Regions from separate parts of the Microbacterium sp. JZ31 genome, predicted to be linked through region 3. Evidence: predicted binding sites of a transcription regulator. Region 3 holds the regulator's gene; each other region holds the start of a gene.

Region 1 (7,337 bases), 970 kb from region 3:
CGGCTCGCCGGTCAGCGCCTCGAGCAGGATCAGTCCGAGCGCGTAGACGTCCGTCGCGGGCGTCGGGGTGGCGCCGCGGGCCTGCTCGGGAGCGAGGTAGGCGGCCGTGCCCATCACCATGCCGGGGGAGGTCATCCGGTCGCTGCTCAGCAGATACGCGATGCCGAAGTCCGCGAGCTTCGCGTGGAAGCGCCGGCCCGGGACATCGGTCGAGGCCAGCAGCACGTTCGACGGCTTGACGTCCCGATGCACGATGCCCGCGCGGTGGACGGCGTGCAAGGCCTCGGCGAGCTCGGTCGCCAGCGCCGCGGTCTCCGCAGCGGGCAGCGGCCCCTCGCGCAGCAGCTGCGACAGCGTCGGGCCGTCGACGAACTCCATCACGAGGTAGTCCTGGCCCGCGCCGATGTGGGCATCGAACAGGGTCACGAGGGCGGGGTGGCTGAGCGAGGCCAGCACCGCCACCTCGCCGCGGGCGCGGGCCGCGTCCTCGTCTCCCATGTCGGCCATCAGCTTGATCGCGACGATCCGGCCGAGGGCCGTGTCCTCGGCGCGGTGCACGCGCGACATGCCGCCCTTCCCGACGCATTCGAGAAGGCGGTAACGCCCGTCCAGCATCGCGGCCGTGGGCGATTCGGGTTCGCTTCCGGTCATGTCACCACGGTACGGACACCCGCTGGATGGGCAATGTGGGTTGACAACGCGCGACACGCGTGAGGCGGAACGGGCCGTGACGGATGCCCCGCTCCGCTCGCCCCGGCTCGCAGCGGGGCCTCACGCCCGGGTGAGCGCGGGCGTCACGCGGTCGTCGCGCCGGCCTCCGCCGCGCCGGCCTCGGGCGCGGCGTCGGGCTCCCAGCGCAGCACGTCGCCCGGCTGGCACTCCAGCACGCGGCAGATCGCATCCAGCGTCGTGAAGCGGACGGCCTTGGCGCGCCCGTTCTTCAGCACGGCGAGGTTCGCGGGCGTGATGCCCACGCGCTCGGCGAGCGTGCCGACCGCCATCTTGCGCCGCGCGAGCATCACGTCGACGTCCACGATGATCGCCATCAGATGACCTCGTCCAGCTCGGATCGCAGCGTGCGCGCCTCGGTCTCACGGTCCATCGCCTGCTGCAGCAGCCGCCGCATCACGACGACGAGCAGCGCCACACCCGCCGTCACGAGCGAGGCCCCGCACACGAGCGCGACCACGCCCGGCGCGGTGGGCCCGATCGCGAGCAGCACCGCCAGTGCGAACGTGACCACCGCGTCGAACGCGATCGCGCCGATGATCACGTCGACCCAGCGGAACGCGGCGGGGGAGAAGACGGATCCGCGGCGCACCATCGCCAGCAGCCGCCAGATGCACACAGCGCAGACCTGCAGGCCCAGGATCCACAGCGCCGCGATCGTGATCAGGGCGATCCGCCCCCACAGCACCTCGCCCTCGAGATCGATCCACAGCAGGGGCAGGATCACGGTCTGCACGACGAGCGAGCCGGCGAGCGAGAGCGCGATCACGATCTGCAGCGCCAGGACGACGTACTTGCCCATGGGGCCTCCTTCATCGAAGAACAGGATGAATCTATCGAAAGACGATAGATTCCGCAATGCTCTCGATGGTCCGATGTGCTGTGGGACGACGGCTCGGCGTAGGGTGGAGGGGATGAGCGCTTCCTCCCGATCGGCCGCGCGAGATCGATGGGGCGGCGTCGTGGCACTGGCTGCGGCGATCGGCGTGGGCGTCCTGACCGCCCTGCAGTCGCGCATCAATGGGGCGCTAGGCGCCGAGCTGCACAACGGGATCGTCGCGGCGGTGATCTCGTTCGGCACGGGTCTCGTGCTCACGATCGCGCTCTCGGCGGCGCTGCCGTCCGCGAGGGCGGCTGTCGCGCGGCTCGGCCGGGGTATCCGCGCACGCGACATCCCGTGGTGGCTGCTGATCGGCGGCACCGCGGGCGCGTTCACGGTGGCGATGCAGGGTCTCGTGGTCGGCGTCATCGGCGCGGCCTTATTCACGGTGGGGCTCGTCGCCGGGCAGACCCTCAGCGGACTCGTGCTGGACCGCGTGGGGTACAGCCCGGCCGGAGTGAGCGCCGTCACGATGCCGCGCGTCCTGGGAGTGGCGTTGGCGTTGACAGCCGTCGTGATCTCGCTCACGGGGGGCACCGTCGGTGACGCACCCGTGTGGATGCTCGTCCTTCCCGTTCTGGTGGGCGCGGGTCTCGCATGGCAGCAAGGCACGAACGGCCGGCTGCAGGTCAAGACCGGATCGGCGCTGGCCGCCACGCTCGTCAACTTCATCGGTGGCACGTTCGCGCTCGTGGCTCTCGCCGCGGTGCAGGTGCCGCAAGCAGGCGTCGCTCCGCTGCCGGCGAGTCCTTGGCTCTACACGGGCGGTGCGCTGGGCGTGCTCTACATCTTCGTCTCAGCGGCGCTGGCCCCGCGCATCGGCGTGCTTCTGCTCTCGCTGGGCTCCGTGCTCGGGATGCTGATCGGCGCTTTCGTCCTCGATCGCGTGTGGCCGCCGGCCGTGCCGCCGTCGCCTCTCCGGTCGGCGATCACCGTGCTCGTCGCATGCGTGGGCGTCGCGATCGCCGCCTTCGGGCGCCGCCGCGTCCGCTGACCGGTCGATGTCGCCGGCCGCCGCGAGGACTTCGAGAGAGCGGACGCGCTGGACTGAGCCGTCAGCCCTTCTTGCGCGGCATGCGCGACAGGAACCGCTCGCCGTCGACGGTCTTGCCGCGGAGCGGACGCGAGCGCTCCGGCTTGCCGCCGACGTACAGCCAGCCGAGCAGACGCTCGCCCTTCTCGAGCCCGTGCGCCTTGATGACGGCCTTCGCGCGCATGTAATCGCCCGTGCGCCAGAACACGCCCCAGCCGGCCTCGTCGAGCAGGAGACTCAGCGCATGCGCGACGCCCGCCGCGGTGGCCTCCTGCTCCCACGCCTCGACCTTCTTGGACCGGATCGACGCGACGACCGCGATCAGGAGCGGAGCGCGCAGCGGCTTGGAGTACACGCCCTTCTTGCCCTCGGCCTTCGCGATGGCGCGGCCCAGCACCAGTCGATCGTCGCCGCGCAGCTCGATCAGGCGCCAGGGCCTGAGCTCCTTGTGGTCGGCGACGCGACCGGCGGCCGACACGAGCTCGACGAGCTCCTCGTGCGTGGGCGCCTCGTCCGTGACCTTCGACAGCGAGCGGCGGGCCCGCATCGCCTCGAGCGCGGACATCAGGCGCTCGGCGCGCTCTGCGCGTCGCTCTCCTCGGGGGTGAAGTTCAGCGACAGCGAGTTCATGCAGTAGCGGTCGCCCGTGGGCGTACCGAAGCCGTCGGGGAAGACGTGGCCCAGGTGCGAGCCGCAGTTCGCGCAGCGCACCTCGGTGCGCTCCATGCCGTGGCTGTTGTCCTCGAGCAGCTGCACCGCGTCGGGGCGGATCGACTCGTAGAAGCTCGGCCATCCGCAGTGCGAGTCGAACTTCGTGCCGCTCTTGAACAGCTCGCTTCCGCACGCGGCACACGTGTAGAGGCCGGCGCGCTCCTCGTCCAGCAGCTCACCCGTCCAGGGACGCTCGGTGCCGGCCTCGCGCAGCACGGCGTACTGCTCGGGCGACAGCTCGCTGCGCCACTCGTCCTCGGACTTGCTGATGTTGTACGACATGGATTCCTCCCAGGCTCGCATCCAGCGTACGGCCGCGCGAGACCGGGAGGGCCGAGTGTGACGACCGGCGTCCCGTGCGCCCGACAGGAGAATGGAGGGATGCAGACGGACGAGCGCGGCGCGGTGGCCGAGCGCTTCGCGCGGTTCGCGCGCGAGGAGGCCCCCGGCCGTTCCGACACCTATCTGGCGTGGGCGCGCACGGTCTCGGAGGACGCGGAGCTCTGCGACATCCTGGCCCGTGTACCGGCGACGCACCGCCAGCCGCCGCTGGTGTTCGCCGTGACGCGGATGCTGGGGGCGCCGCGCGAGACCGCCGGCTGGTCGCAGTTCGTCCGCGCGCACGCGGACGCGGTCGTCGCCGAGTGCTCGGCCCGCAGCCTGCAGACGAACGAGCCGCTCCGCTGCGCCGCGCTGCTGCCGGCGCTCTGCCTGGTGCCCGGGCCGATCGCGCTGCTCGAGCTGGGCGCCTCGGGCGGCCTGTGTCTGTATCCGGATCGCTACGCGTACCGCTACGGGGACACGCGACTCGGCGCCTCCACGGTCGTGCTGGAGGCCGAGGTGCGGGGCGCGCCTCTGCCGGAGCTCGCCCTCCAGGACATCGTGTGGCGCGCGGGGATCGACCTGCAGCCGCTGGACGCGCGGGTCCCGGCGGACCGCGCGTGGCTCGAGGGCCTGGTGTGGCCGGAGGAGCACGAGCGCGCGGCGCGCATCGCGGCCGCGCTCGACATCGTCGCCGCCGATCCGCCGCTCCTCGTCCCGGGCGACGTCGCGGACCTCGACGTGGTCCGCGCCGTCGCGGCGCAGGCTCCCGCCGACGCGACGCTCGTCGTCACGACGCCGGGCGTGCTGCCGTACGTGCCCCGGGCCCGAAGGGACGCGCTGATCGCGGCCCTCACGGCGGACGCCGCGGATCCGGCGCGGGTGCGCGCGGGCGGCGTCCGCTGGATCACGCTCGACCAGCCCCGGCTGCACGACGCCTGGCGGCCGCCGATCGACGCGGACGACTGGCCCGGATTCGCGCTCGCGCTCGACGGGCGCGTGCTCGCGGCCGCCGATCCGCTCGGATCCTGGATCGACTGGCGCGCGTGACGCCGGGCTCCCGGTGCGCCTCCCGGCTCGCGCGCGGCGAGTGCGTAGCCTCGAGCGCGTGCCCCTCTCCGACCGCGACCGCGCGCTGCTCGACTTCGAGTCCCGCTGGCGCGTGCACGGCGGGGCGAAGGAGGAGGCGATCCGCTCGGAGCTCGAGATGGCGCCCGCACGCTACTACCAGCTGCTCGGCCGCCTGATCGACTCGGGCGACGCGCTCGCCGCCGACCCGCTCCTCATCGGCCGCCTGCGCCGGATGCGCGACGCGCGCGACGCGGCGCGCTCCCGCATCGCGGGCTGACCCCGGGTTCCGGCCGCCGTCGGGAGGGTCAGGCTCCCCGGGTACGATCGTGTCGTGCCGACCAGCTATCCCCGGGACCGCTTCGACGACGTCCCCCGTCAGGCCTCGCGCGTCGGCGCCCACCGTGCCGAGCAGCAGCGCACGCCGCGCGGCGTCGTGCTGCTGTGGGCGCTGCTCGCGACCGTCGTGCTGACCGTCGCCGGCATCATCGGCTTCCTCGTGCTGTCGCAGCGCGCGACGGATCTGCCCGAGCAGCCGCAGGCCACCCCGACGGTCGCTCCGGTGGTCGACACGACCTACACGATCCTCGTGCTCAACGGCACCGGCACGACCGGCGTCGCCGAGCAGGTCGCGAGCGAGCTCGTCGCGGCCGGATGGACCCAGGACATGGTGCTGCCGAGCGAGTCCTCCGCCTCCGACTTCCCGGCCACGACCGTCTACTACGCCTCGCCCGAGGAGGAGGCCGCGGCCCTCGGGGTGGCGGAGGCGATCGGCGGCGCGCGCACCGAGCAGAGCGACCAGTACGCGAACACGGACGAGGACGCCAAGGAGCTCACGGTCGTCGTCGGACTCGACCGTGTTTCGGCCGAGTAAACAGTTCTATTCGGGCGTGTCAACAGTCGCCTCCGCGCCGCTCGGGCGCTGAATCACGCGGATACGATTCCCCGGTAGTCGCCTCCCTCAGGAGGCCCAGCACCAGGAGAGTTCGCATGACCCAGGGCACCGTCAAGTGGTTCAACGCCGAGAAGGGCTACGGGTTCATCACCGTGGCGGACGGCAGCCAGGACGTCTTCGTCCACTACTCGAACATCGAGATGAGCGGCTTCCGCGTCCTCGAGGAGGGCCAGGCCGTCGAGTTCCAGGTCGGCGCCGGTCAGAAGGGTCCGCAGGCCGAGGCGGTCCGCCCGGTCTGAGCGTCTCGCTCGACGACCGGCTCGCCGCAGCCCTTCGAATGGCGCCCCGCGACATCGTTCGCGGGGCGCCATTCCGCGTGTGCGGCTGCGGGTTCCGCGCGGCTTGCACTCGATGGGGGTGAGTGCCAGAATCGTCCTGGCACTCCCGTCAGGTGAGTGCTAAAGACCACACGCCTACGTCCGGGAGGGACGACTACACCATGGCAAAGATGATCGCTTTCGACGAGGAGGCCCGTCGCGGCCTCGAGCGCGGCCTCAACACGCTGGCCGACGCCGTCAAGGTGACGCTCGGCCCGCGCGGTCGCAACGTCGTGCTCGAGAAGAAGTGGGGCGCCCCCACGATCACGAACGACGGCGTCTCGATCGCCAAGGAGATCGAGCTCGACGACCCGTACGAGAAGATCGGCGCCGAGCTCGTCAAGGAGGTCGCCAAGAAGACCGACGACGTCGCCGGCGACGGCACCACCACCGCGACCGTCCTCGCCCAGGCGCTCGTCCGCGAGGGCCTCCGCAACGTGGCGGCCGGCGCCGACCCGATCAGCCTCAAGCGCGGCATCGAGAAGGCCGTCAAGGCGCTGTCGGACGAGCTGCTCGCGCAGGCCAAGGAGGTCGAGTCGAAGGAGCAGATCGCTGCGACCGCGTCGATCTCGGCCGCCGACCCCGCGATCGGCGAGCTCATCGCCGAGGCCATCGACAAGGTGGGCAAGGAGGGTGTCGTCACCGTCGAGGAGTCGAACACCTTCGGCACCGAGCTCGAGCTCACCGAGGGCATGCGCTTCGACAAGGGCTACCTGAACCCCTACTTCGTCACGGACCCGGAGCGCCAGGAGGCCGTCTTCGAGGACCCGTACATCCTCATCGCGAACCAGAAGATCTCGAACATCAAGGACCTTCTGCCCGTCGTCGACAAGGTGATCCAGTCGGGCAAGGAGCTCGTCATCATCGCCGAGGACGTCGAGGGCGAGGCGCTCGCGACGCTCGTGCTGAACAAGATCCGCGGCATCTTCAAGTCGGTCGCCGTCAAGGCCCCCGGCTTCGGCGACCGCCGCAAGGCCCAGCTGCAGGACATCGCGATCCTGACCGGCGGCCAGGTCATCACGGAGGAGGTCGGCCTCAAGCTCGAGAACACCGACCTCGACCTGCTCGGCCGCGCGCGCAAGGTCATCGTCACGAAGGACGAGACCACGATCGTCGAGGGTGCCGGTGAGGCGGAGCAGATCGAGGGTCGCGTGACCCAGATCCGCCGCGAGATCGAGAACACCGACAGCGACTACGACCGCGAGAAGCTGCAGGAGCGCCTCGCCAAGCTCGCCGGCGGCGTCGCCGTCATCAAGGCGGGCGCGGCCACCGAGGTCGAGCTCAAGGAGCGCAAGCACCGCATCGAGGACGCCGTCCGCAACG
Region 2 (7,337 bases), 1.5 Mb from region 3:
GCGGATCCGCGGGCGCCGCGGTCGCGGCAGGCACGGTGCCCGAGTGGGCGGCATACCCGCTCGGCGTGGCGTGGGCCGCGCTCGCCGCGGCCGGCCGCGCGGGAACGGACGTGCCGGGCGTCGACATCGCGATCGCCTCCGACGTGCCGGTCGGCGCGGGACTGTCCTCCTCGGCGGCCATCGAGGGCTCCGTCGCGGCCGCGCTGAACGACCTGTGGCGGCTCGACCTCGCACCGCTGGACCTGGCGAAGGCCGGTCGCCGCGCGGAGAACGAGGCCGTCGGCGCCCCGACCGGGATCATGGATCAGGTCTCGTCGATCATGGGCCGGGCGGATGCCGCGACGTTCCTCGACTGCCGGAGCCTCGAGACCCGCTCGGTCGATCTCGGCCTGGAGCGCGAGGGCCTCGTGCTGCTCGCGATCGACACCAAGGTCGAGCACGCGCATGCCAGCGGCGGCTATCGCGACCGTCGGGCCGCGTGCGAGCGCGGCGCCGCGGCGCTGGGCGTGCCGTCGCTGCGCGACGTCGGGGCAGCGGACCTCGACCGCGCTCGCGACCTCCTGGACGAGGTCACGTTCCGCCGGGTGCGGCACATCGTCACCGAGAATCAGCGCGTGCTCGACACCGTGGGGGCGCTCGGCGCGTCCGGACCGCGCGCGATCGGCGAGCTGCTCGTGGCGTCGCACGCGTCGATGCGCGACGACTTCGAGATCTCGGTCCCCGAACTCGACACGGCCGTCGAGGCCGCGCTCGGGGCCGGCGCGATCGGCGCGCGCATGACGGGCGGCGGCTTCGGCGGCTCCGCCATCGCGCTCGTCGAGGCGAGCGCTGCCGACGCGGTGGCGGACGCCGCCGCGCGGGCGTTCGCCGACCGCGGCTACACGGCGCCGCACGTCTTCGCCGTCGTGCCGTCGGAGGGCGCGCGGCGCGACAGCTGACCCACCGGGTCCGCCTTCGCGTGCTCCGTCATCCGCACAACGCAGGAGCCGATGGCGCCGACACGCCGAGGCGCCGGCGTGTCCCGGCGTGTCGGACGTGCCGATCCTGCGTCATGCGGACGGCGGGCATGAGAAGGGGGACCCGGACGGATCCGGATCCCCCGTGGATCGGCTCAGCGCGGCACGGGCGTCAGCTCGTCAGCTCGGGCGTGACGTCCTGCGCGCCGGTCACCGAGCGCTGGACCTCCACCTTGCGGGGCTTCGCCTTCTCGGTGATCGGGATGAGCACGCTCAGCACGCCGTTGTCGTACGTCGCCGAGATGCCGGCCGTGTCGATGCCCTGCCCCAGATTGAGCTGGCGCAGGAACGATCCCGTCGTGCGCTCGCGCGTGATCCACTTCACTCCCTCGGCGCTGCGCGCCGTGCGCTCCGCGCGGATTGTCAGCAGCTGGCCGTCCACGTCGATGTCGACGCTGCCCGGGTCGATCCCCGGGAGGTCGGCGCTCAGGACGTAGTGGTCGCCCTCGCGGTAGAGGTCCATCGGCATCAGCCGCGGACCCTGACGGTCGAACAGCTGCTCGGCCATGCGGTCGAACTCGCGGAACGGGTCGAAGAACATCGCCATCGTGATCTCCTCCTCTTGTCTGTTCGTGGCGCTTCAGACCTGAGTCGTGAGGACTCGCTATATGAATTAGCACTCTGGCGGTGAGAGTGCCAGATCCGATGGTTAAGAGTTCGCTGGAAGGCTGTTCGCACAGCGGACGGGCGCCGTCCTGCCGTCCTGAACCCGGCGACAGCCGGATGCGCGGGGTTGAATGGGAGCGTGACACCGCACCCCGACGCCGAGCTCTGCGCCGCCCTCGCGACCGATCTGCGCGCGGCGCGCTTCCGATCCGAAGCCCTGCGCGCCGCCTGGGGCGTCGAGGCGGACGATGCGATCGGCCGCGGCCTGCGCGTCCCGGCGCTGCGCGGTCTCGGGGACCGACAGGATGCGCTCGCCACGCTCGGCCGCCTGCTCGTGCTCGGCATGCCGCAGCCGCGGGCGACGGTCGACGCCGCGCTGCCGACGCTCGGCGCCGACGGGCTGCACGCGCTCGGGCTCGCCGAGCGCGCCGATCCCGTCGTGCCCCGCGCCATCATCCGGCCCCAGTCGTACCTCGACAGCGAGGGAGCCGGCGAGTGGTGGCTGGCGAGCGACCTCGACGAGATCGCCATGGGAGGGGGCGCGCTGGCCGAGGACCACGTGCTCGGGGTGGGCGGCGCCTCCCTCACGCTCGCGGCGCTGCAGCTGCCGACACCCGCGGAGCGCGTGCTGGATCTCGGCACGGGATGCGGCATCCAGGCGCTGCGGGCGCGGCGGTACGCCGCGTCTGTGGTGGCGACCGACCTGTCCGAGCGGGCGCTGGCGTTCACGCGGCTGAACGCGCTGCTCAACCACGACGAGGGCATCGAGACGCGTCTGGGCAGCCTGTTCGAGCCCGTGGCGGGAGAGACGTTCGACAGGATCGTGACCAATCCGCCGTTCGTCATCACGCCGCGTGCGGCCGGCGTGCCCGGTTACGAGTATCGCGACGGGGGCTGGTGGGCGACGCGCTCGTGGAGCAGGTCGTGCGCGGCGTCGGTGCGCATCTGCGGGAGGGCGGGCCCGAGCGCCCCGGCGGGACCGCGCAGCTGCTCGGCAACTGGGAGACCCGCGACGGCGTCGACGGACTGGAGCGCGTGCGCGCGTGGGTGGCCTCCTCCCCCGTGCCGCTCGAGGCGTGGGTGGTCGAGCGCGAGCAGCTGGATCCGATCCAGTACGCCGAGATGTGGATCCGCGACGGCGGCACGACGCCCGGCACGCCGCGTCACGACGAGCTGCTGGCCGCGTGGCTCGACGACTTCTCCGCGCGCGGCGTCACGGCGATCGGCTTCGGCTACGTGCTGCTGCGCCGCGCGACCGGCGCGCCTGCTCTTGCCCGCTACGAGCGCGTGACGCACCCGATTCCCTCGGAGGGCGGGCTCGGCGATCACCTCGCGCAGGCGCTCGCTGCGCACGACCGGCTGGCGGACATGGACGACGACGCGCTCGCCGCGGCGACGCTGCGCGCGGCCGCGGACGTCACGGAGGCACGGCACCACCTGCCCGGCATGGGCGACCCGCAGGTGATCGAGCTGCGCCAGGGCGCGGGGTTCGGCCGCGCCATCCAGGCGGATCCGGGGCTCGCGGCGCTCGTGGGAGCGTGCGACGGCGACCTGCCGGTGGGCCCGCTCATCGCGGCCATCGCCGACCTGCTGGAGGCGGACGGATCCGCCCTGCGCGCCGAGCTGCTGCCGCGCGTGCGGGAGCTGCTCGTCGACGGATTCCTGACGTTCGCCTGAGCCTGCGCCGGCGCGGCTACCCCACCGCGACCAGCGCGACCGCCGCCGCGCACGCGGCGAGCCCGACGGCCTGGCCGCGGTGGATGCGCTCGTGCAGCACGGCGGCGGCGAGGATCACGGTCGCGGCGGGGTAGAGCGACGCGATCACCGCGACCACGGTGAGCAGGCCCGCCTGCGAGGCGAGCAGGAACAGCGTGAGCGCGACCGCGCCGAGAACGCCGGGCAGCAGCGCCAGACCGGCGCGACGCGGCGGCAGCCGCAGCGGTGCGCGCACGGCGAGCAGGACGCCGAGCAGCACCAACGCGGCGACCACCATGCTCGCCGCGTTGGGCCACAGGCCGGCTTCCTCGCGCACCTGACCGATCGCGGCGAAGTAGGCGCCGAAGCCCGCGCCCGCGATCACGCCGTCGCGGACGGATGCCGCCGCGCCCTCGCGCGTCCCGCCCGCGGGATCCGGAGCCCGCGCCACGAGCCAGATCGCCACGAGCCCCACGGCGATGCCGACCCACGTGAGAGCGGCCGGCCGCTCCCCCGTCGCGACGCCGACGACGATCGGCACGGCTGCGCTCACCACGGCCGAGATCGGGGCGACTACGCTCATCCGGCCGCCGGCCAGTCCGCGATACAGGAACGCCGTGCCGAGCGCCGACCCGACACCGGCCACGCCCGCCCACAGGAAATCCGGCGGCTGGGGGCGGCCGCCGACCCACAGCGCCAGCAGCCCCGCGGTGAGCAGAGCGCCGAGCTGCCCCCAGAACGCAATGGTCCAGGCGCTGTGGCGCTTCGAGAAGAGTCCTCCGAAGAAGTCGGAGACGCCGTATGCGGCGGCGGATGCGAGCGCGAGCAGGATCGCCGTCATCCCGCCAGGCTAGCGGTGGGCCCACCCGTGGCGACGCGGGGTCGGCTCGGCACGACGCGGCCTCTCTAGACTGGAACCCATGCTCAACATGGCCGACGGTGTCGCGCGTCTCGGCGACCTGGCGGCCTCGCCGGTGGTGTCGGCGCTCGCCCGCGCGTTCGCCGACGCGGGGCACGATCTCGCGATCGTCGGCGGTCCGGTGCGCGATGCGCTGCTCGGCCGCGCGACGCACGACCTCGACTTCACGACGGACGCGCGTCCCGACGACATCCTGCGGATCATCACGCCGATCTCCTCGGCGCAGTGGGACATCGGCCGCGCGTTCGGCACGATCGGCGCCCGCGTGCGCGGCGAGCAGGTCGAGATCACGACCTACCGCGCCGACAGCTACGACGGCGTCACGCGCAAGCCCGCCGTGGAGTTCGGCGACACGCTCGAGGCCGACCTCGTGCGCCGCGACTTCACGGTCAACGCCATGGCGCTGCGCGTGCCCGAGGTCAAGCTGATCGACCCCACCGGCGGTGTCGAGGACCTCGTCGCCGGCGTCCTGCGCACTCCGATCGACCCGCGCATCAGCTTCGGCGACGATCCCCTCCGCATGCTGCGCGCCGCGCGCTTTGCATCCCAGCTGAACTTCGAGGTCGAGCACGGCACGCTCTCCGCGATCGAGGCGCTGCGCCAGACGCTGTCGATCGTGAGCCCGGAGCGGATCCAGGGCGAGCTCACGCGGCTGCTCGCGACGGACGATCCGGTGTCCGGCATCCGCGTGCTCGTCGAGACGGAGTTGATCGAGGAGTTCCTTCCGGAGGTGTCGGCGCTGCGCCTCGAGGTGGACGAGCACCATCACCACAAGGACGTGTACGAGCACTCCCTCACGGTGCTGCGCCAGGCGATCGACCACGAGCACGAGCGCTTCCCGGGGAAGGATCCGGATGTCCCGCTGCGCCTGGCCGCGCTGCTGCACGACATCGGCAAGCCCCGCACCCGCAAGCTCGAGAAGGGCGGCGTCGTCACGTTCCACCACCACGACATCGTGGGGGCGCGGATGGCGCGCAAGCGCCTGCAGGCGCTGCGGTTCGACGGCGACACGATCGACGCGGTGACGACGCTGATCGAGCTGCACCTGCGCTTCTTCGGCTACGCCGAGGGCGCCTGGACCGACTCGGCCGTGCGCCGGTACGTGCGCGACGCGGGTGCGCAGCTCGAGCGCCTGCACATCCTGACGCGCGCCGACGTCACGACGCGCAACCGGCGCAAGGCGCAGCGGCTCGCGACGGCGTACGACGACATCGAGGCCCGCATCGTGACCCTGCGCGAGCAGGAGGAGCTCGACGCCATCCGGCCGGAGCTCGACGGCAACCGCATCCAGGAGGTGCTCGGCATCACTCCGGGGCCCCAGGTGGGCAAGGCGTACCGCTTCCTCCTCGACCTGCGCCTGGACGAGGGCGTGCTCGGCGCCGACGAGGCCGAGCGGCGCCTGCGCGAGTGGTGGGCGGCGCAGGGCTGATCCGGCACGCCTTCCGGGGCGCGCGCGCCCGTTCGGCTAGGCTCGGCTCTCGACTTCCCGTCGCCTCGTGCCCGATCCCGTGCCGAGAGACGGTGCCGCCACGAACAGCACTGCGAGGCCGAACGTGACAGACTCCCCCGCTCCCGACGCCCCCCGAAGCCCGCTGCGCATCCTGATCGGGGCCGACACCTTCGCGCCCGACATCAACGGCGCCGCGCGCTTCGCCGAGCGGCTCGCGGCCGGTCTCGTCCAGCGCGGCCACGACGTGCACGTCGTCGCGCCGAACAGGCGGTATGCCGACGAGCCGAACCGCACCGAGACGATCGAGGGCGAGGCCATGACGCTGCACCGCCTGCCGTCGGTGCGGCTGTGGTGGCACGAGTGGCTGCGCTTCGTGTGGCCGTGGCGCGCCAAGCACCACGCGCGGCGCGTGCTCGACCGCGTCAAGCCCGATGTCGTGCACATCCAGTCGCACATCGTGATCGGGCGCGGGCTCGCGCGCGAGGCGCGCAAGCGCGGCATCCGGGTCGTCGCCACGAATCACGTGATGCCGGAGAACATCCTGGATCACACGGCGCTGCCGGACTGGGCGAACGACCTCTTCGTGAAGCTCGCGTGGAAGGACGCGGCGCGCACCTTCCGCCTCGCGTCGGCGGTCACGACGCCGACGCGTCGCGCGGCCGACTTCCTCGAGTCGGCGATCGACATGCCAGGGGTCATCCCCATCAGCTGCGGCATCGATCGCACGCAGTACAGCGCTGACCTCGAGCCGCGCGCGGAGAACCGGATCGTGTTCGTCGGCCGGATGACGGCCGAGAAGCAGGTCGACGTGATCCTGCGCGCGCTGGCGAAGCTCGACCCGGCACTGGACGCGAAGCTCGACCTCGTCGGGCAGGGCGACCAGGAGCACGCGCTGCAGGCCCTCGCCGCCGAGCTGGGGGTGCAGGACCGGGTGACGTTCCACGGCCTGTCGACCGATGCCCACCTGCGCGCGACCCTCACCCGCGGCAGCGTGTTCGCCATCGCGTCGATCGCCGAGTTGCAGTCGATCGCGACGATGGAGGCGATGGCGTCGGGTCTGCCGATCGTCGCCGCGAACGCCGTCGCGCTGCCGCACCTGGTGCACGAAGGCGAGAACGGATACCTGTTCGAGCCGGGCGACGCCGACGACCTCGCCGCGAAGCTCACGACCGTGCTCACCGCCTCCCCCGAGGAGCGCCTGCGTCTGCAGCGCGCATCGCTCGAGGGCGTGCTCGTGCACGACATCAACCGCACGCTCGACACGTTCGAGGCGCTGTATCGCGGCGCGGCGCCGCATGTCCTCCTGGATCGCCGCGGCGAAGCGCAGCCGGCCTAGCGATCGGGAGCACCGCGCGTGCACATCGTGATGTTCGCGGATCAGCACGTCGAGACGCTCGGCGGCGCCCAGGTGTCCACGCGCCTGCAGCGCCGGTACCTCGAGCGGGCGGGGCACACCGTGACGATCGTCGCGCCCCGCCGGCATGGCGCCCGCGCCGCGATCAAGGCGGACGACCCTGGCTATCTCGATCTGCCGTCGATCCCCGTCACCCCGGACCGGGAGTACGCGCTCTCCTGGCCCGGACGCGCCGCCGACCGGGTCGTGGACGCGGAGATGGCGCGGCGACCGCAGGCGGATCTCGTGCACGTGCAG
Region 3 (7,337 bases):
TGCACGGCCTTCGCCATCGCGAGATAGGTCTTGCCGGTACCGGCCGGGCCGATGCCGAACACGATCGTGTTCTCGTCGATCGCGTCGACGTACTCCTTCTGCCCGACCGTCTTGGGGCGGATGGACTTGCCGCGGCTGGACAGGATGGCCTCGCCCATGACCTCGCTCGGGCGCGGACCGCCCTCGTCGCGCAGCATGCGGGCCGAACTCTGCACGTCGGCCTCGCCCAGGGCGTGTCCGGCCTTCGTCATCTGCAGCAGCTCGTCGACCAGCGCACGCGCCGCGCGCACGGCGTCGGCGGACCCGCGCAGCGTGATCTCGTTGCCGCGCACGTGCACGTCGACGTCGGGGTGCGCGCCCTCGACCATGCGCAGCAGCCTGTCCTGCGGGCCGAGGAGCTGCACCATGGCGACTCCGTCTGCCGTGACGGTCTCGGTGATGTCTTCGGATCGCGGATCAGCCACCGACGAGGCTCTTCTCTCCCAGGCCGCCCGCGAGCACGTGCGCGTGGACGTGGAACACGGTCTGACCGGCACCGGCGCCGGTGTTGAACAGCACGCGGAAGTCACCGTCGGCGTGCTCGGCCGCGAGGTCGTTCGCGAGGGTGATCATCTCGGCCAGCAGCGACGGATCGCCCGCCGCGAGGGCCGCGACGTCGCGGTACTCCTGCGTCTTGGGGATCACCAGCAGATGCAGCGGCGCCTGCGGCGAGATGTCCTTGATGGCGAAGACGCGCTCGGTCTCCGCCACGATCTCGCCCGGGATGTCGCCCTGCAGAATGCGGGTGAAGATCGAGGGTTCAGCCATGTCGTCCAGTCTATGCGCGGGGTCCCGGCCGCGGTCGGGACTCACCAGCGCCCGAGGCGCGCGTTCAGCAGCGCAAGCGCCGCGGGGCCCGCGGTCGACGTGCGCAGCACGGTGTCGCCGAGGCGCACGAGCCGGGCGCCCGCGTCACGCAGGCGCTGCTGCTCGTCCGGCGCGATGCCGCCCTCGGGACCGACGATCAGCAGGATGGACTCCGCGTCCGCGACGTCGGTCACACTGAGCCGCTCGTCCGCCGTGGGCTCGAGCACGAGGATCCGGTCGGGCCGGGCCGCGAGCGCCGCGGTGGTCGCGATGGGGGTCACCTCGGGAAGCCACGCGCGGTGCGCCTGCTTGGCCGCCTCGCGCACGATCGTCGCCCAGCGCGCGCGGCCCTTCTCGGCCTTCGGACCCTCCCAGCGCGACACGCTGCGCGATGCCTGCCAGGGCACGATCTCATCGACGCCGAGCTCGGTGGCCGCCTGCACCGCCATCTCGTCGCGGTCGCCCTTCGCGAGCGCCTGCGCGAGCGCGATGCGCGGCAGCGGCGCCTCCTCGTCGCGGCGGGCGGTGATCCGGACCACGACCTCGCGCGGGGCCACGCTCTCGCACGCGCCCTCGAGCCACGCGCCGCGGCCATCGGTCACGGACACGGCCTCCCCCACGCGCACGCGCCGCACCGACGCGGCGTGGTGCGCCTCCGCTCCCGTGAGCGTGAGGGCGTCGCCGGGCTGCGCGGATCCGGCCGTCTCGTCGACGAAGTGCAGCGCCACGCCGGGTCAGCCGTTCCGGAAGCGGTCGCGCAGCTTGGAGAACAACCCCTGGTGGAACTCGGCGAGTCGCGGCCGGGGCGCCTTCGAGCGCTTGGCGAGCTCCTCCACGAGCGCGCGCTGCTTTGCGTCCAGGCGCGTCGGGGTCACGACGTGCACGCCCACGCGCAGGTCGCCGCGCTGCGAGGTGCGCAAGCCCGTGATGCCGCGGTCCTTGATGGTGAGGACATCGCCGCCCTGCACGCCCGGGCGGAGCTCGAGGTCGACGGGGCCGTCGAGGGCGTCGATCGTCGTGGTGGTGCCCAGGATGGCGTCGGTCATCGACACCTCGAGCGTGGCGAGCAGGTCGTCGCCGTCGCGGCTGAACACGGGGTGCGGCGTGACCTGCACCTCGATGTAGAGATCGCCGTGCGGTCCGCCCGCGGGACCCACCTCGCCCGACCCGGGAAGCTGCAGGCGCAGGCCCGACTCGACGCCGGCCGGGATGTCGACCGACACCGTTCGGCGCGAGCGGACGCGGCCCTGGCCGCCGCAGGTCGGGCACGGGTGCGGGATCGTCGTGCCGTAGCCCTGGCACGCGCCGCACGGCTGCGACGTGACGACGTTGCCGAGGAGGCTGCGGACCTGGCGCTGCACGTGGCCGGACCCGCCGCAGATCTCGCAGCGCTCCGGGCCCGTGCCGGGCTGGCAGCACGACCCCTGGCATGTGTCGCACAGCACGGCCGTGTCGACCTCGAGATCGCGGTGCGCGCCGAAGACGACGTCTCCGAGCTCGAGCGTGACGCGCACCAGCGCGTCCTGGCCGCGCTCACGGCGCGAGCGCGGTCGCCCGCCGCGGCCGCCGCCCCCGGCCCCGAAGAACGTCTCGAAGATGTCGCCGAAGCCGCCGAAGCCCGCGCCGGCACCGCCGAAGAGGCTGTCGTCGCCGCCCATGTCGTAGCGGCGACGCTTCTCGTCGTCGCTCAGCACCTCGTAGGCGTGCGTGACGAGCTTGAACTGCTCCGCCGCCTCCTCGCTCGGGTTCACGTCGGGGTGCAGCTGGCGCGCCAGCTTGCGATACGCCTTCTTGATCTCGTCGGAGCTCGCCTCGCGCGACACCCCGAGAACCTCGTAGTGGTCAGCCACACTTCGCCTTTCAGGACCGCGCTGCGCGCGATCCGGCCCTCTCGAGGATCGCGCGCAGCGCGCGATCCGGATCTCCGTCCGCCTCAGCGGCGGTGCTCGTCCTCGTCCAGCAGCCGGGTCAGGTACCGCGCGACCGCGCGGGCCGCGGCCAGATTGCTGGGGTAGTCCATGCGCGTCGGACCCATGAGCCCGACGCGCGCGCGGCCGATTGCCGCGTCGTAGTCGCTCGCGATGATGGACGCCTCCGCGAGCCCGAAAGCCTCGTTCTCGCGTCCGATGCTCGCCGACAGCCCCTTCTCATCCGCTGCCATCTCCGACATCAGCCGCAGCAGCGTCACCTGTTCCTCGATGGCCTCGAGGAGCGGATGGATGCTGCCGCGGAAGTCCTGCTCGCGCTTGGCGAGCGTCGCCGCTCCGGCCATCACGAGACGATCCTGACGGAACTCGTCGAGCTCCTCCGCCACGACCGCGGAGATCGTCAGGAGCGCTTCGTCGAGGCGCGACCGGTCGGTCGGGGCCGACGCGCGCAGCTGCTCGATCCGCTCGGAACCCGAGCGCACCGAGCGGCCCGTGATGAGCGCGGCGAGCTGCGCCCGCAGCACCGCCACGTCCTCCTCGTCCACACCCCGCGGCGTGGCCGTGAGGCGCTGCGAGACGCGACCCGTATCGGTCACGATGATCACGAGCATGCGGAACTCGTCGAGGCGCACGAGCTCGACGTGCGTCACGTTCGCGGACGCGAACGACGGGTACTGCACGAGCGCGACCTGACCCGTCAGCTGTGTCAGCAGCCGGACGGTGCGGGCGAGCAGGTCGTCGAGGTCGGCCGGATCCGCCAGGAACGTCGAGATCGCCGAGCGCTGCGCCGACGACAGCGGCCGCAGCTCGGCGAGATGATCGACGAAGACGCGGTAGCCCTTGTCGGTCGGGACACGCCCCGAGGACGTGTGCGGAGCGGTGATCAGCTCCTCGTCCTCCAGCAGCGCCATGTCGTTCCGGATCGTCGCCGCGGACACGCCGAAGGCATGGCGATCGACGATCGACTTGCTGCCGACCGGCTCGTGCGTGTCGACGTAGTCCTGCACGATCGCGCGGAGCACCTGCAGTCCGCGTTCCGTGACCATGGGCACCTCCCCCGTCGCGCTTGGCACTCGATCGTTCTGAGTGCCAATTCTAGCGAGGATCGCGGTGAACGCGCCGAACCCCGCCGGGCCGCAGACGCGGCAACCCGCTTGTTCGTTGAGCGAGCGAAGCGAGTCGAAACGACTCGAACCCCGCCAGGGCTGCAGCCGCGGGAAGTCCGAGCCGTTTCGACTCCTCGCTGCGCTCGTCGCTCAACGAGCGAGAGGGGGCTCCAACCCAGCTGTTCGTCACTCCGTGAGGGCGCGCACCACCGCGTCGGCGAGCAGGCGGCCCTTGAGCGTCAGCACCACGCGGCCGCGCACCGCAGCGGCGCCGTCGACCAGACCGTCGGCGACCAGTCCCGCGACCGCGCGCCGGGCGCCGGGTCCCAGCGCGTCGACCGCCAGTCCCTCGCGGATCCGGCTCTCCAGCAGCACCCGCTCCAGGGCGCGGGCGTCCGGATCGGGCGTCTCCCGCCCCGCGGCGGGCGACGATCCGGTCGCGAGACGCTGCGCGTACGCGGCGGGGTGCTTGACGTTCCACCAGCGCAGGCCGCCGACGTGGCTGTGGGCGCCCGGTCCGAAGCCCCACCAGTCGAGGCCGCGCCAGTACGCGAGGTTGTGCCGCGAGCGGTGGTGCTCGCCGCGCGACCAGTTGCTCACCTCATACCAGTCGAAGCCGGCCGCGGCGAGCTTGGCGTCGGCGAGCTCGTACATGTCGGCCTGCAGGTCGTCATCCGGGGCGGGGACCTCGCCGCGCTTGATCTGGCGGGCGAGCTTCGTGCCGTCCTCGATGATCAGCGCATAGGCGGAGATGTGGTCGGACTCGAGGGCCAGCGCCGCGTCGAGCGATGCCTCCCAGTCGGCGAGCGTCTCCCCCGGTGCGCCGTAGATGAGGTCGACGCTGACGTCGAGGCCCGCGTCGCGGGCGGCGTCGACGGCCGTCCGCACGTTGCCCGGCGTGTGGGTGCGGTCGAGGGCCGCGAGCACGTGCGGCACCGATGACTGCATGCCGATCGACATCCGCGTCACGCCGGATGCCGCGAGCTCGTGCGCGACGGCGGGTGTCACGGTGTCGGGATTCGCCTCGACCGTGACCTCCGCGCCGTCGGCGATCCCGAACGCCGTGCGCACGCCGTCGAGCATCCGACCCAGGTCGCCCGCCGGCAGCAGCGTGGGCGTGCCGCCGCCGAAGAACACCGTGGACGCCGGACGAATGGGGCCCGCCTCGGCCAGCACCTCGCGGCCGAGCGCGATCTCGTGCAGCAGCGTGTCGGCGTACTGGTCCTGGCGCGCCCCGCGCAGCTCGCCCGATGTGTAGGTGTTGAAGTCGCAGTAGCCGCAGCGCACGCGGCAGAACGGCACGTGCAGGTACACGCCGAAGTCGGCATCCGGATCGATCCGGATCTGCGCGGGCAGGCGGCCGTCCGCCGGAGCGGGATCGCCCAGCGGGAGGGGACCTGCCATCACGAGCCCGGCGTGGCGAACAGCGGCGAGATCGCGCGGAGGTAGCCGGCGAACAGCGCGCGGCGACGACGCCGCACGAAGCCGCGGAACATCCGGTAGAGCAGTCCGACGGGGCGGTCGAACGCCTTGACCGTGAACCACACCTCGTCGTTCTCGCGCCACTCGATGGTGAACGACTCCTCGCCGCTCACCATCGATCCGCCCACGGTGCCGAGCGCGAAGCCCACGCGCCGCGCCTCCTCGATCACGAAGATCACGCGGAGCTCTGCGTCGGCGCGCATCCCGTTCACGCGGCCGTGCACGCGCAGCGTGGTGCCGGGGCCGGCGTACGGCGTGCCCTCGGCGTCGTAGCGCTGATCGGTCTCGAGCTTCGACGGCGCGATCGCGTTGCCCTCGCCGTCGAAGCTGACGCCCGAGTACGCAGGCCCGGGAGCGGGGCGCACGTCGGTGACCCGCAGGCCCGCGCCCTTCAGGGCACCCCACGACAGCAGCGCGTCGCCGGCCGTGCGGAAGCGGTCCTCACCGCTGCCGATGCGCCACGAATCGGCCGCCGGGAGGCTGTGCTCCGGCGGGTACTGCAGCAGGTCGTGCGCCTGCGTGGCGCCGACCGCCGCATAGTCGACCGTCTCGTCCTGGAAGGTGCCGCGACGCATGTGATCCACCCTACGTGCCGAGCCTGAGCCTCTACTTGGCCTTGCTCTCGACGTCGCCCGAGAGCGCCGCGATGAACGCGTTCTGGGGCACCTCGACGCGACCGATGGTCTTCATGCGCTTCTTGCCCTCCTTCTGCTTCTCGAGCAGCTTGCGCTTGCGCGTGATGTCGCCGCCGTAGCACTTGGCGAGCACGTCCTTGCGGATCGCGCGGATGTTCTCGCGCGCGATGATCCGCGCGCCGATCGCGGCCTGGATCGGCACCTCGAACTGCTGGCGCGGGATGAGCTTGCGCAGGCGCTCGGTCATCGTCGTGCCGTACGCGTAGGCCTTGTCACGGTGGACGATCGCGCTGAACGCATCGACACGGTCGCCCTGCAGCAGGATGTCGACCTTGACCAGGTCGGCGTCCTGTCGCCCTGCCGGCTCGTAGTCGAGGCTCGCGTAACCCTGCGTGCGGCTCTTGAGCTGGTCGAAGAAGTCGAACACGATCTCACCCAGCGGCATCGTGTACTTCAGCTCGACGCGCTCCTCCGAGAGGTAGTCCATGCCGAGCAGCGTGCCGCGACGCGTCTGGCACAGGTCCATGACGGTGCCGACGTAGTCCTTGGGCGTCAGGATCGAGGCCTTCACGATCGGCTCCGACACGGATCCGATCTTCCCGTCCGGGTACTCGCTCGGGTTCGTGACGACGATGGTCTCGCCGGTCTCGGTGATGACCTCGTAGATCACGCTCGGGGCGGTGGTGATGAGGTCGAGGCCGAACTCCCGCTCGAGGCGCTCGGTGATGATCTCGAGGTGCAGCAGGCCCAGGAAGCCGCAGCGGAAGCCGAAGCCGAGCGCGACGGAGGTCTCGGGCTCGTACGCGAGCGAGGCGTCCGACAGCTTGAGCTTGTCGAGCGCGTCGCGCAGATCGGGGTAGTCGCTCGCGTCGATCGGATACAGGCCCGAGTACACCATGGGCTTCGGGTCGACGTAGCCCGCCAGCGGATCCGTCGCGGGCGTGCGCGCGTTCGTGACGGTGTCGCCGACCTTCGACTGGCGCACGTCCTTCACGCCCGTGATCAGGTAGCCCACCTCGCCGACGCCGAGCCCCTTGGACGGCGTGGGTTCGGGCGCCGACACGCCGATCTCGAGCAGCTCGTGCGTCGCCCTCGTCGACATCATCTGGATGCGCTCCCGCGGCGCCAGGCGGCCGTCGATCATGCGCACGTAGGTGACGACGCCGCGGTACGCGTCGTAGACCGAGTCGAAGATCATGGCGCGCGCCGGCGCGTCCGCGTCGCCCTGGGGCGCCGGGATCTCGCGCACGAGGCGGTCGAGCAGCTCCTCGACGCCCTGGCCCGTCTTGCCCGAGACGCGCAGCACATCGTCGGGGCTGCCGCCGATCAGGTCGGCGAGC

Evidence for each region. Region 3 encodes HrcA, which represses chaperone genes, less so after heat shock. Its sites were predicted from a motif close to TTNGCACTCGNNNNNNNCGAGTGCNAA; they were not measured.
Region 1: a site for HrcA is predicted at 6,073-6,099, ahead of groL (chaperonin GroEL). Genes of this name have one in related genera too.
Region 2: a site for HrcA is predicted at 1,630-1,656, ahead of BJP60_RS14770 (Hsp20/alpha crystallin family protein). Genes of this name have one in related genera too.

Annotation. Positions count from the first base shown of each region.
Region 1 covers NZ_CP017661.1:2,554,929-2,562,265, reverse strand. Annotated here, with positions in the region: gene BJP60_RS12205 (serine/threonine-protein kinase) at 1-651, opposite strand, end outside; gene BJP60_RS12200 (helix-turn-helix domain-containing protein) at 795-1,046, opposite strand; gene BJP60_RS12195 (DUF2975 domain-containing protein) at 1,046-1,531, opposite strand; gene BJP60_RS12190 (DMT family transporter) at 1,644-2,603, shown strand; gene BJP60_RS12185 (nitroreductase family protein) at 2,665-3,207, opposite strand; gene msrB (peptide-methionine (R)-S-oxide reductase MsrB) at 3,207-3,635, opposite strand; gene BJP60_RS12175 (DUF2332 domain-containing protein) at 3,735-4,724, shown strand; gene BJP60_RS12170 (DUF3263 domain-containing protein) at 4,783-5,022, shown strand; gene BJP60_RS12165 (LytR C-terminal domain-containing protein) at 5,077-5,616, shown strand; gene BJP60_RS12160 (cold-shock protein) at 5,733-5,936, shown strand; gene groL (chaperonin GroEL) at 6,137-7,337, shown strand, end outside.
Region 2 covers NZ_CP017661.1:3,112,090-3,119,426, reverse strand. Annotated here, with positions in the region: gene galK (galactokinase) at 1-938, shown strand, start outside; gene BJP60_RS14770 (Hsp20/alpha crystallin family protein) at 1,129-1,563, opposite strand; partial or broken gene BJP60_RS14765 (DUF7059 domain-containing protein) at 1,762-3,299, shown strand; gene BJP60_RS14760 (EamA family transporter) at 3,316-4,158, opposite strand; gene BJP60_RS14755 (CCA tRNA nucleotidyltransferase) at 4,238-5,665, shown strand; gene BJP60_RS14750 (glycosyltransferase) at 5,790-7,022, shown strand; gene BJP60_RS14745 (glycosyltransferase) at 7,041-7,337, shown strand, end outside.
Region 3 covers NZ_CP017661.1:1,585,063-1,592,399, forward strand. Annotated here, with positions in the region: gene BJP60_RS07575 (PhoH family protein) at 1-407, opposite strand, end outside; gene BJP60_RS07580 (HIT domain-containing protein) at 457-807, opposite strand; gene BJP60_RS07585 (16S rRNA (uracil(1498)-N(3))-methyltransferase) at 849-1,574, opposite strand; gene dnaJ (molecular chaperone DnaJ) at 1,581-2,696, opposite strand; gene hrcA (heat-inducible transcriptional repressor HrcA) at 2,780-3,820, opposite strand; gene hemW (radical SAM family heme chaperone HemW) at 4,067-5,284, opposite strand; gene BJP60_RS07605 (DUF1990 family protein) at 5,284-5,937, opposite strand; gene lepA (translation elongation factor 4) at 5,969-7,337, opposite strand, start outside.